3 regions of the Lysinibacillus louembei genome follow, and region 1 is predicted to be linked to each of the others. Evidence: riboswitches for the same ligand, from Rfam matches in the RefSeq annotation. Region 1 holds a riboswitch; each other region holds the start of a gene.
The links. Region 1 has a riboswitch for thiamine pyrophosphate ahead of tenA (thiaminase II). Riboswitches for the same ligand answer to the same signal wherever they lie in the genome.
Positions count from the first base shown of each region.

Region 2: it holds a riboswitch for thiamine pyrophosphate, as region 1 does, so the genes downstream of both, thiM (hydroxyethylthiazole kinase) here and tenA (thiaminase II) in region 1, are expected to answer to the same signal.
Region 3: it holds a riboswitch for thiamine pyrophosphate, as region 1 does, so the genes downstream of both, R6U77_RS16895 (thiamine phosphate synthase) here and tenA (thiaminase II) in region 1, are expected to answer to the same signal.

Region 1 is NZ_CP137624.1:1,208,552-1,212,445, forward strand. Features, by position in the region: gene rplM (50S ribosomal protein L13) at 1-79, shown strand, start outside; gene rpsI (30S ribosomal protein S9) at 108-500, shown strand; gene R6U77_RS05995 (hypothetical protein) at 695-979, shown strand; gene R6U77_RS06000 (dihydropteridine reductase) at 1,055-1,759, opposite strand; TPP riboswitch at 1,904-1,995, shown strand; gene tenA (thiaminase II) at 2,079-2,765, shown strand; gene R6U77_RS06010 (ABC transporter substrate-binding protein) at 2,781-3,764, shown strand; gene R6U77_RS06015 (ABC transporter permease) at 3,764-3,894, shown strand, end outside.
Region 2 is NZ_CP137624.1:3,088,669-3,092,562, reverse strand. Features, by position in the region: gene R6U77_RS15390 (NADPH-dependent FMN reductase) at 1-53, shown strand, start outside; gene R6U77_RS15385 (YdcF family protein) at 94-666, opposite strand; TPP riboswitch at 761-861, shown strand; gene thiM (hydroxyethylthiazole kinase) at 927-1,673, shown strand; gene thiD (bifunctional hydroxymethylpyrimidine kinase/phosphomethylpyrimidine kinase) at 1,679-2,494, shown strand; gene thiE (thiamine phosphate synthase) at 2,491-3,111, shown strand; gene R6U77_RS15365 (hypothetical protein) at 3,183-3,776, shown strand; gene aac(6') (aminoglycoside 6'-N-acetyltransferase) at 3,779-3,894, shown strand, end outside.
Region 3 is NZ_CP137624.1:3,380,660-3,384,553, forward strand. Features, by position in the region: gene R6U77_RS16880 (methyl-accepting chemotaxis protein) at 1-338, opposite strand, end outside; gene R6U77_RS16885 (hypothetical protein) at 459-776, opposite strand; gene R6U77_RS19890 (TetR family transcriptional regulator C-terminal domain-containing protein) at 750-893, shown strand; gene R6U77_RS16890 (hypothetical protein) at 983-1,540, opposite strand; TPP riboswitch at 1,751-1,858, shown strand; gene R6U77_RS16895 (thiamine phosphate synthase) at 1,931-2,461, shown strand; gene thiO (glycine oxidase ThiO) at 2,474-3,583, shown strand; gene thiS (sulfur carrier protein ThiS) at 3,589-3,801, shown strand; gene R6U77_RS16910 (thiazole synthase) at 3,804-3,894, shown strand, end outside.

The DNA.
Region 1 (3,894 bases):
CGGCAAACTTAATGTTTATGCTGGCGCAGAGCACCCACATGCAGCACAAAAACCAGAAGCATACGAGCTTCGTGGATAATATACTACATTAATAGGAGGATACAATCTTGGCACAAGTTCAATACATCGGCACAGGTCGCCGTAAAAGCTCAGTAGCTCGCGTACGTTTAGTACCAGGCGAAGGCACAATCGTAATCAACAACCGTGATGTTGCTGATTACCTACCATACGAAACTTTACTTTTAATCATCAACCAACCACTTGAAGCAACTGAAACAAAAGGTAGCTACGACGTTCACGTAAATGTAAACGGTGGTGGTTTCACAGGTCAAGCTGGTGCAATCCGTCACGGTATCGCACGCGCTTTATTACAAGTTGACCCAGATTTCCGTCCAGCACTTAAATCTGCAGGTTTATTAACTCGTGATGCACGTATGAAAGAGCGTAAAAAACCAGGTTTACGCGGCGCTCGTCGTTCACCACAGTTCTCGAAGCGTTAATATCGTTGTTATATCAGCGTTTTCAAAACCTCTCTCGGTTGTCGAGAGAGGTTTTTTATTATCATTTCTATTGATAAAGTAGAGTTGTATTTATTTTTTAATAAATGTCGTTTTTGGTAGTATGCTTTTCAGTGTCAAGGTATTATTGGAATGTGAAACTATATTTGTTACTAAAAAAAGATTGGGGGATTTAAATGGAAAAGTATTATTGGGATACACAACTGGAATACCTCAAATATTCTGATATGAATCAACAAAATAAACAAAAATTCTTTCACTCACTCAAGGAAGATGGAGTAGGTGGAGAGCCTGTTAATAAAGAGCTATTTATTGAAAGCTTGCAAAAACGAGGAATCACAATTAAGGAAGCGCATGAACAATTTGAGGCTGAGCTACTGTTTTCACAGGTCTTTAACATCGACTCCTCTTTCATATATGCACCTAGTATGAAAATTACTTTTGGAGAGATTAAAAAATAGATATCCTCTATAGCCTTAAAAAGCCTTTAGAAATCTGCTTTCCAAAGGCTTTTTCTAGAAGAAATTTAATATAACCTATTTAGATAAAAATTCAGGCTTTTGTTGCTCATGCTTATCAAGAATAATTTGCTCTGGCTGGATGCCTTGCTCACGCAGCACTTCAATGTTCTGCACAAGGAATTCATCGCTACCAACAACATAAAATAGTCCATCTTTGTCCGAAGCAAGATTTTTCACAGCTTCATAGTAGTCTTTACGATTATCGACAAATTGTGCTGTGAAATTTTTATCGGGTGCAGATTCAAAAATAGTAGTGAATAAGAAATCCTTTGATGAATCAATGTTTAAAGAATGCATTTGCTTAACGTTGTCAGCGCGTTTGAAATAATCAAGCACAAGCGGTCTGAAAGTTGCTAGACCGACACCTGATGATAACAAGTAAATATTTTTATCTTCTCTTTTCAGTGGTACATTTGAATGTGTTTTAAAGATGGCTACCTCATTGCCAATTTCAAGATTTCTTAAAATTGTTTTAAACTCAGAGCACTTCTCTCGGATACGTGTTGTAATACCGATTGAATTTTCATGCGGTAAAGTAGAAATAGACATATGGCGGATTAAGCTACGATTCGGTTTATCTCCCTCATTAAAGCCCTTTAGTGCAAAATGAGTGTGAGAGCCTTCTTCCCATGTAAAGCCTTCTGGAAGGTCAAGCATGTATGTTTTAACCTCAGGTGTTTCCTCAACAATTTTATTTATTTTAGTCCAATAGATTTGCATTTTATCTTCTCCCTACTCCGTTGTATGTAATTCATTATACTATAAGTGATAATGTTTCTCAATTAACTAGAGTGATTATTTTAAAAAAACATTTGACAATTAATTTCTATACGGTATGATGAATTTGAAATTAAAATATAATTCTTTTTCTACTAGGGGTGCCAAATGATGGCTGAGAATTACTCTTAGAACCTGATCTCGTTAGGACGAGCGGAGGGAAGTAGATGGGAAATGAACTTGTTGTATATAACATTTCATTTAAAAAACACACCCCTTCTATGCGTTCCTTTTAGAAAAAGAACAATTAGGAGGGTTTTTTATGAAATTTACTGATGAATTACGTTTAGCAACAAAGGATAGCTGGGAAAAAAGCTTGCATCACCCATTTGTCCAAGGAATTGTGAAAGGGGATTTACCTTTTGACATCTTTAAAAATTACATTTTGCAAGATATTTATTATTTAAACCATTATGCAAAAGTACATGCATTGGCAGCAGCACAGGCGGATGACTTTGCCATTACTTCATTGCTTGCCGAAACAGCGAGCAGGACGGCACAGGCTGAGCTAGGGGTGCATGAACAGCATGCAAAAATTTTAAATATTACAGATGAGGATATGGACAACTTTAAACCAGCACCGACTGCTTATGGCTATACATCGCATTTATATCGTTCAACAATGCACGGCAATTTAGCATACGTGATTTCCGCGATGCTACCGTGCTACTGGCTATATGCGGATATTGGAAAGACGTATGAGCATGCAAATCCAGAGCCTGAAATTTATCGCAACTGGCTTGCGACATATGCAAGTGATTGGTTCCAAGAGGCAACGCAAGGACAAATTGATTTATTAAACTCACTTGTTGAGGATATGAGCGAAAAGGAAAAAGAGAAAGTGAAAGAGCAATTTATTATCGCGAAGGAATATGAGCTAGCATTTTGGGAAATGTCTTATACATTTGAAAAATGGTTATCACAACGTGATGAGAAAGTGAAGCTATAACAGGAGGATATATTGATGAAAGCAATGATAAGATGTTTTTCATTTTTGGCGCTGCTCCTTCTTTTAGTCGGATGTCAGTCACAGGAAAGTGAAGGGAAGGAAAAGGTTCAGCTCTTCTTAGATTGGACACCAAATACGAATCATACAGGAATTTATGTAGCGAAGGAAAAAGGCTTCTTTGAGGAAGAGGGGCTAGATGTTGAAATCATGCTGCCAGGTGAGGTAAGCACAGAACAAATAATTGGCTCTGGAAAAGGGCAATTCGGAATTAGCTTCCAAAGTCAGGTGACACAAGCACGCTCAGAAAATCTCCCTATAGTTTCAATTGCAGCGATTATACAGAAAGATACGAGCGGCTACTATACGCCAAAATCGAAGGGGATTGAAACACCAAAAGATTTTGAAGGGCGTGTTTATGGTGCATATGGCTCTGAGCTAGAAAAGGCTTCTCTCCAAGCTGTGATGAATAAAGAAGGTGGAGATGCTTCAAAAATAAATATGGTGCAAGTCGGCAATACAGATTATTTTATTGCGATGGAGCGAGATATTGATTTTGTCAGTATTTTTTATGCATGGACAGGTATCGAAGGGGAGCTTCGTGGAGCGGATATGAATTTTATTCAGCCAGCTGATTTTGCGCCAGAGCTAGACACATATTCACCGCTTATCATTACAAGCGATGATATGATTGAAAACGATCCTGAAACAGTGCAAGCATTCATTAATGCAGTGTATAAAGGCTATGAATTTGCGATTAACAATCCAGAAGAGGCTGCAGATATTTTAATTGAAGCAGAGCCTGACTTAAATCCTGAGCTTGTGCAACGCAGTCAGGAATGGCTATCTCCACGCTATAAAGAAGGAGCAGAGGCTTGGGGTGTACAAGAGGCAAGCCGCTGGGAACGCTATGCGAACTTCATGATAGAAAACAAAATAATTGAGAGTGTAGACATTCAAAAAGCATTTAATAATGAATTTATTGAGAAGGCTATGAAGTGATGAAAATTAAAAGTATATGGAAGCCAGCTCTTGCACTTTTAATTGCAATTGCGCTGTGGGAAGCGGCAACAAAAGTATGGCAAATTGAAGTATGGCTATTGCCATCACCTTCTACGATTGCGAAGGAAAT
Region 2 (3,894 bases), 1.9 Mb from region 1:
CAGTTAAATTTTTAGACCAAGTAATTGACAATTTTGTCGCTTGGGTGAAGTAGCATACAAAGCGGCTAAGGGAAGTATTTCTTAGCCGCTTGTTTATTTTCCAAACAAATACGCCTTCAACAACGCAAGTCGCTCGCGCTGGTTAGCTCTTTTCTCCACAGATGATGGTGTTTCTGCTGCAAGCACATCTGCCTCTAGCCCTACCTTCCCCGCTAAAAATTTTGCCCGTTGTAGGTGAAAATCGTTGGACACAATCGTGATTTTAGAAATATCCACTGGTAATAGCTCCTTTGAAAACAGTAAATTTTCATATGTAGAAGTAGACGCTTCCTCTAGTATAATGCGATCTGCTGCGATGCCTTTATTCATTAAGTAAGCCGCCATAATGGACGCCTCGCTTGCAGGCTCATCGCGCCCTTGCCCACCTGACACAATCGCCTTGACATGTGGATAGTCCTGCAAATAAGCAGCAGCCGTGTCAAGTCTTGTTTGCAAGGAGAGAGACGGTTCCCCAGTATGTCGAACTTTTGCGCCTAAAATAACCATATAGTCATTTGTGCCATCTGCTTGTGGTGAGGTGCCTTTGTTTATTTCCTTGCCTAAGAAATAATAGCCTACACCGCATACAACAGCAACGGCAGTAACAATTGAAATCCATTTTTTCATAACATCACCTCTTTCCTTACTATAACGAATAGATGAGAAAAAAGATTCGAATGTATTGGAAAATATGATAAATAGTGCTACGATAAGAAATAACGACGATTTGCAGGGGGACGCGTTCAGCGTTGAGAAGGTTAAAACCTGACCCTTTGAACCTGTTCAGTTAACACTGGCGTAGGGAGCAACCAAACCTTGTATGTGAGGCTCTCTATTTTTTAGAGGGCTTTTTTTGTCGAAAATTGAAAGAAAGAGGCTACATAATGATGACCATCTATAAAATTAGACAGCAGCAACCGTTAATTCATTGCATTACCAACTATGTTGTCGCAAATTTCACGGCAAATGGACTACTAGCTATCGGGGCATCTCCTGTGATGGCTGATGAAGTAAGCGAAGTTGAACAAATGACATCGATTGCAAGTGGGCTACTCATCAATATTGGTACATTAAATCAATCGAAGGTGCCTGCAATGCTGGCAGCCGGAAAAGCGGCGAACAAGCAAGGGGTGCCAGCTGTGTTAGATCCAGTTGGTGTTGGCGCAACGAGCTACCGTCAAGAAGTGATTCAGCAATTGCTACAGCAAGTGAAGTTTACATTAATTCGTTGCAATGAGGGCGAACTTGCTACAATCGCAGGTGTGGAATGGCGAGCAAAAGGCGTCGATAGTGGACAAGGTAATATTGATACAATCGCAGTTGCACAGGAAGTGGCAAAAAAATATGATACAATTGTAGTTGTAACAGGTGCGGTCGATATTGTCACAGATGGAACAATTGTGAAAAAAGTAGCAGGTGGACATGAGCGTATGACATTGGTGACAGGCTCAGGCTGTCTATTAAGTGCACTTTGTACTGCTGCGTTGACAGTGGAAGGTGAGCCTGTCGCAAATTTAGCGGAGCTTTTACAAACATATAAGCAAATTGCAGAGGATGCGGAGCGCAACACAGCGTATATTGGCTCGTTCCAAATAGAAATATTGAATGGCTTAGAAAAGTATTCGAAAGGTTGATGAGAATGGACATTGTAATGACAATTGCAGGCTCGGATAGCGGTGGCGGAGCTGGTATCCAAGCGGATTTAAAAACATTTCAGGAGCTAGGGGTTTATGGCACATCAGCTATTACGGCCTTAACGGCTCAAAACACGCTCGGTGTTTCAGATATTTTAGCTGTCTCGCCTGAATTTACGGTGGCACAAATCAAGGCGGTATTTGAGGATTTACAAGTGAAGGCTGTGAAAACAGGCATGCTTTTTTCAGCAGATATTATTGAGGCTGTGGCAATGGAGCTACAGCAGCATAGCGTACAGCTCGTAGTTGACCCTGTAATGATTGCCAAGGGTGGTGCTAGCTTATTGCAGCAAGAGGCGGTGCAGGCATTAAAAACAAAGCTACTGCCAATCGCAACAGTGTTAACGCCGAATATTCCAGAGGCAGAGGAAATTACAGGCATTCAAATTGAAAGCGTGCAAGACATTGAAGCGGCTGCGAAAAAAATATTAGCACTTGGCGTGCAATGTGTTGTGATGAAGGGCGGACACTTAGAAGGCGAGGAAGCGGTCGATATGGTATTTTTTGCAGATGGCTCCTTCTTCGCAATGAGCAGTGAACGCATCGATACGAAGCATACGCATGGCACAGGCTGTACCTTCTCAGCTGCTTTAACAGCCTTTTTAGGAAAGGGCTATGCACTGCGCGACGCCATTATTGAGGCGAAGCATTTCATTCAGGCAGCGATTGCGCATCCGTTAAATATTGGCAATGGGCATGGACCGACAAATCATTTTGCCTACCGTAAAGCGCAAATGAAAGGGCAGGTGAAGCTACATTGAAACGTGCGTCGTTAGCTGTATATTTTATTATGGGAACTACTAACTGTCAGCGTGACCCACTCGTTATTTTAGGGGAAGCGTTGCAGGCAGGTGTGACTATTTTCCAATTGCGTGAAAAAGGTGAGGGGGCGCTACAAGGTGAGGCGTTGTTAAACTTTGCTAAACGCTGCCAACAGCTTTGTCGCACGTACGGCGTTCCTTTTATCATCAATGATGATGTGGCACTTGCCTTAGCTATTGATGCAGATGGTGTGCATGTAGGGCAGGATGATAGTGAGCTGGCTAAAATTCGCTCACAATTTGCGGATAAAATTATCGGTGTCTCTGTTCATAACAATGAGGAAATGCAGACAGCCGTTGCGGGTGGTGCAGACTATGTTGGCATCGGACCTATTTTTGCGACCAATTCAAAGGCGGATGCCAATGAGCCAGCAGGTGTGACGTTTTTACAAAAGGCACGTGCAAGCTATCCTGATTTCCCAATTGTTGCAATTGGTGGTATTACACCAGAGCGTACAGCACAGGTGCTGGCAGCAGGTGCAGATGGCGTCGCTGTTATTTCAGCGATTTGCCAAAGCGACAATATTGCGCAAACGGTAAATGATTTTAAAAAATAGTAGATTTTTGAAACTGAGCATGCAATTTGTGCTCAGTTTTTGTATGATTAGGAAAAGGGAGATGTTGAGAAGTGAAAAAATGGCTATTTTTAATTATTGCTGTAGTAGCAATACTGACAGCCTGTACAGCTACTACGAATGAAGAGATTACCATTAAGCCGCTTGAAGACTCAGAGTATACACGCACATTTCAAGAGCTACATCTAGGCTATATATGGGATTTCAATTTTGCCTTACCGCAAGCAGATCAACGAACAGTTCAGCTCTGGGTGGAGAAATATAGCGATGGTCAAAGGGATGAGAATTTTGAGGCGAGCCTACAATATGGAATGAGCCCATCAGATTTTGAAGAAGGGCATATAGGGGCTGGTTTAATGGATGGCGAAGCGTTTTCTTTATTTCTTTACGCACCAAGTGTCAAAGCAAAGCCACAAGCGATAGAAAATTTGAACCTCGATACAGGCATGTATACATGGGAATATGCTTTTCAAGAAAAGCAAGCATTGCAGTTAAATACAGAGTACATAATCGGCACGTTCCGCCATTCATTAAAGGATGCGATGCGAAGTGGCTATGATTTGTCGAATGAGGAAGAGGTGCAACAGCTCCTTCATGATGACACGAACGTCCTATTATTGAAAATCAAAGTGACGGAGAGTGAGTAACAATGCTTAAACAAGCGATGCTAGAAGATGCGCCACAGGCTGCAGCATTAGCTCAAAAGCTTTGGCCAAATAGCGATTTACAAGGGGAAATGGAGCAGCTTTTACAGCAACAGGATGT
Region 3 (3,894 bases), 1.8 Mb from region 1:
GATAATTGACCAATCTCATCTTTATAACGATCATTAGTGCGCACAGTTAAATCGCCATCTGCCGCTTGTGTCATTGCCTTTAATACACTTTTAAGACGCTTTAATACAATATAGCGGGTACATAGCGCAATAATTACCGTACCGATAAATAAAGAAATAAATGTATTAATTACAACACCTGCGACACCATCTAACTCAATGATTTCCCCGACTCGCTTACTAACGAACTCTGAAATATGTGAGCTAATAAATAAACTTACCGCCACTGCTAAAATCATTTTGAAAATTAAACTTTTCCAAATTTTAATTTCCCGTGAAATTGCTCTTTCTCTATTCATAATGGCTCCCCATTTCTATGTAAATCTACTATGATTGTAAAATAAATATCAAAATTAGTAAAATAGTTTCTATATCTTTTCATCAAGTAATGATTTAGCACTAATATATTTGAGCCTTATTCACAATTTTTTTGTAATATCTAACGATTTAGGGATTAAAATATAAACAATAAGTGATACAAATAACATAATGATGCCGCCAATTAAAGCAACTGCTACAAAGGAATCATTAAAGGCTTCCATCCCTTTTGCTGCAAGCTCTGTTAAATTTGTGAGACTTGCTACTTCAACAGCTCCCATTACCGATTCATTCGCTATATTTGCTAATTCACCAACAACGTTATTTGATGCAAACGTCTCGATATTTACTATGACATATTCAAGACTGGTAATGAAACAAACGAATGGCATATTGAGGACATAGAAGCCGCTAGTCAAATGGCATATACCTCAATCAATGGTATAATTACTTTCACATACCGAGCCGATATGAAGACAAGAAAAGAGCGACTCATGCACTTTTCGCAACTATTTTTAAAAGGTATTGACAAGTAAGAAAAATATTGCTCAGGAAATATTAAGAAAATTCCACAAAATAAAAGCTCGAATCATTTTGTTGCCCTATCAAACAAAATGATTCAAGCTTATTTAGCATAATAAGTTTGCCAAAATTGCACATATAGATTCAATGAAGTTGCTATATCACTATGTAAATTACGCAGTGATGTTTCAATATGCTTTCTTGTATGACCATTTGTGTGTTGCAATACAGTCCCCTCTATTTCCATAATAGCTTCAATCATTTGCTGTAAATATACTTTTGCCTCATCCGAAAAATTATCCTCTTGTAAGCTTAGACGAATAAGCTCTTTTTTCACTGATTGTACATTTGTCAAAAGTGGCTCCCAATCACTACGCCACATATGATGGTTAGCTTCTGTTAGCCATTCCATTTGGTACAATAACAGTACAGAAATGGAATATGTTACAACATGATCAGGTTGGCCCATCCGCCCTTCAAACAATGAGCGTAATACAGCAAAATCCTCATTATATTTTTGTTGCTCAGCTGTATCTATCTTCACTTGAACCGCAGGATAAACACTCAAAATTGAATAAGGAAAGACAATTGTCAGAAATAGTACAACAGCGAGTATAGCAATTAAAATAATCTTGCGTTTTTGCATCATACTTCTTTTCATTTAGCTTCATACTCCTATTCTTTCAAATATAGCTTTTCATCTATAGCATTTTTCACAATGAATATATTGAAAAACATCCTCTATGTACTGTTCATTAATTCCTTATTTCTCCTATAATAACATATATCGATAAATTACTAGCTATCCTTATTAATAATTTTCATGATGACAGCTTAAAAAACATATGCTATATTGTTAACTAATTACATAGCTATCCACTGGAGGTGCCGTTGTGAACGGCTGAGATCAAAGTAAACTTTGGGATTCCTGGAACCTGATCTAGTTCATACTAGCGTAGGAAAGTGGTCGCCTATTCGTCATTACGATGTTTAAGTATGCGTTACTTTTCCTATAGGAGAGGTAACGCTTTTTTTATTGGAGGAAAGCAAAATGATTCATGCCATCACGAGCGGTAAAGGTCTAACAGCACAAGTAATCACTCAAATAAAGGCAATCACTCCTGCTGTGGATGCGATTGTTATACGTGAAAAACAGCTCACCTTTGCAGAAATTGATAACGGGATTGCTGCGCTTCTACAAGCAGGTGTTAATGCAAAACAATTGATTGTTCATACGCATATAGAGCTCGCTTACAAATATGGCTTACTCGGTTGCCATTTTGCAGCAAATCAGACAATCAATGCGCCACAGTACCCTTTCTTATGTGGACAATCTGCACATACAAAGGAGGAAGCTCACCAAAGTGTGGCAATGGGTATGGATTATATTTATTTCTCTCCCGTTTTCCAGACTACTTGTAAGCTCGATGTACCTGCTAAAGGGCTTCAAGCGCTCGCTGATATATGTCAAGCAATTGAAATACCTGTGTTGGCACTAGGTGGCGTGACACATAGCAATATCCAAAAGGTGCTGCAAGCTGGTGCACAAGGCTATGCGGCAATCTCAATGTTTTTTGATTAAGGGGGGCAATGTATGAAGTGTGAAGGCTTTACGATTATCGGTGGCGGTGTCATCGGACTATCCATTGCTTATCAATTATTAAAGCAACAGCAACAGGTAACGCTTTTCCATGCAGAAAAAACAACAACAGCATCACTTGCAGCTGGTGGTATGCTCGGTGGTCAAAATGAATTTTATGCCCCTTCTCCGCTTTATAATTTAGCACTGGAAAGCCGGACATTGCATAAAAAAATTGCACAGGAGCTGTTTGAATTAACAGGACAAGATGTAGGGTTACTGCCTTCAGGGCTTATTAAAATTGCGACAAACAAACAAGGCTTGCAAGATTTACAGCAGCAATACGACTTTTTGCATAACGACCGCCCTGCATCTATTCATTGGTTAAATCAAAGCGATTTACAGCACTACGAGCCATTATTAGGGCGAGTCATTGCAGGCAGCTTCCATATTTACGAAGATCATCAAGTAAATGCAAGAGCTTTAACAAAAGCATTATTTCTCGCCATACAGCAGCTTGGGGCAAATATCATCGACGAGGAAGTAATCGCAATTGAAAAGGAGCAACAGCAAATTACATATGTGCAAACAGCTTGTGCCCGCTATGCCGTTTCACAGGTAGTTTTAGCAGCAGGTGCTTGGACACCAAGGCTGGCAGCTACATTAAACATTAATTGCCCAATGCAGCCTGTCAAAGGCGAATGCTTAATGCTAAAAGCGGATCAACTACCAAAGGCAACTATTTTTTCAACAGATGGCTGCTATATCGTACCAAAACAGCAGCAAATGATATTAATTGGCGCGACAAGCTACCCTTTACAAGAAGACGATGCCGTGACAGCTGGTGGCATCCATTCTTTATTAACACGTGCAATTCAAATACTGCCCTCATTAACGAAGGCAGAAATTATTGAAACATGGTGTGGGGTGCGACCACAAACAATGGATGGGCTACCAATTATGGGAGAGACGCCATATAGCAATTTATTTTTATGCACAGGGCATTATCGCAATGGCATTTTATTAAGTGCTATTACAGGGCTTTTATGTAGCCAAGCATTATTAGGCGACAATACAGCGAAACAGCGTTTAGCCCCATTTGCATTGCAGCGCTTTACGATTTAAAGGAGGTGTTTATTTTGCACTTATATATAAACGGTCATCGTATGGAAGTGCCACAGTCGATTACAACTGTCGTGCAGTTACTTGACCATTTACAGCTCAATAAGGAGCTTGCCATCGTAGAAATAAATGCCGAAATTTTACAGCCTTCGGAACGTGATGGCAAAAAAATTCAAGCAAATGATCATATTGAAATTGTACAGTTTGTAGGAGGAGGATAATGATGTTACACATTGGACCATACCATTTTAACTCACGTTTATTATTAGGGACAGGGAAATTTACAGATTTCGATATACAGAAGGAAGCTATAA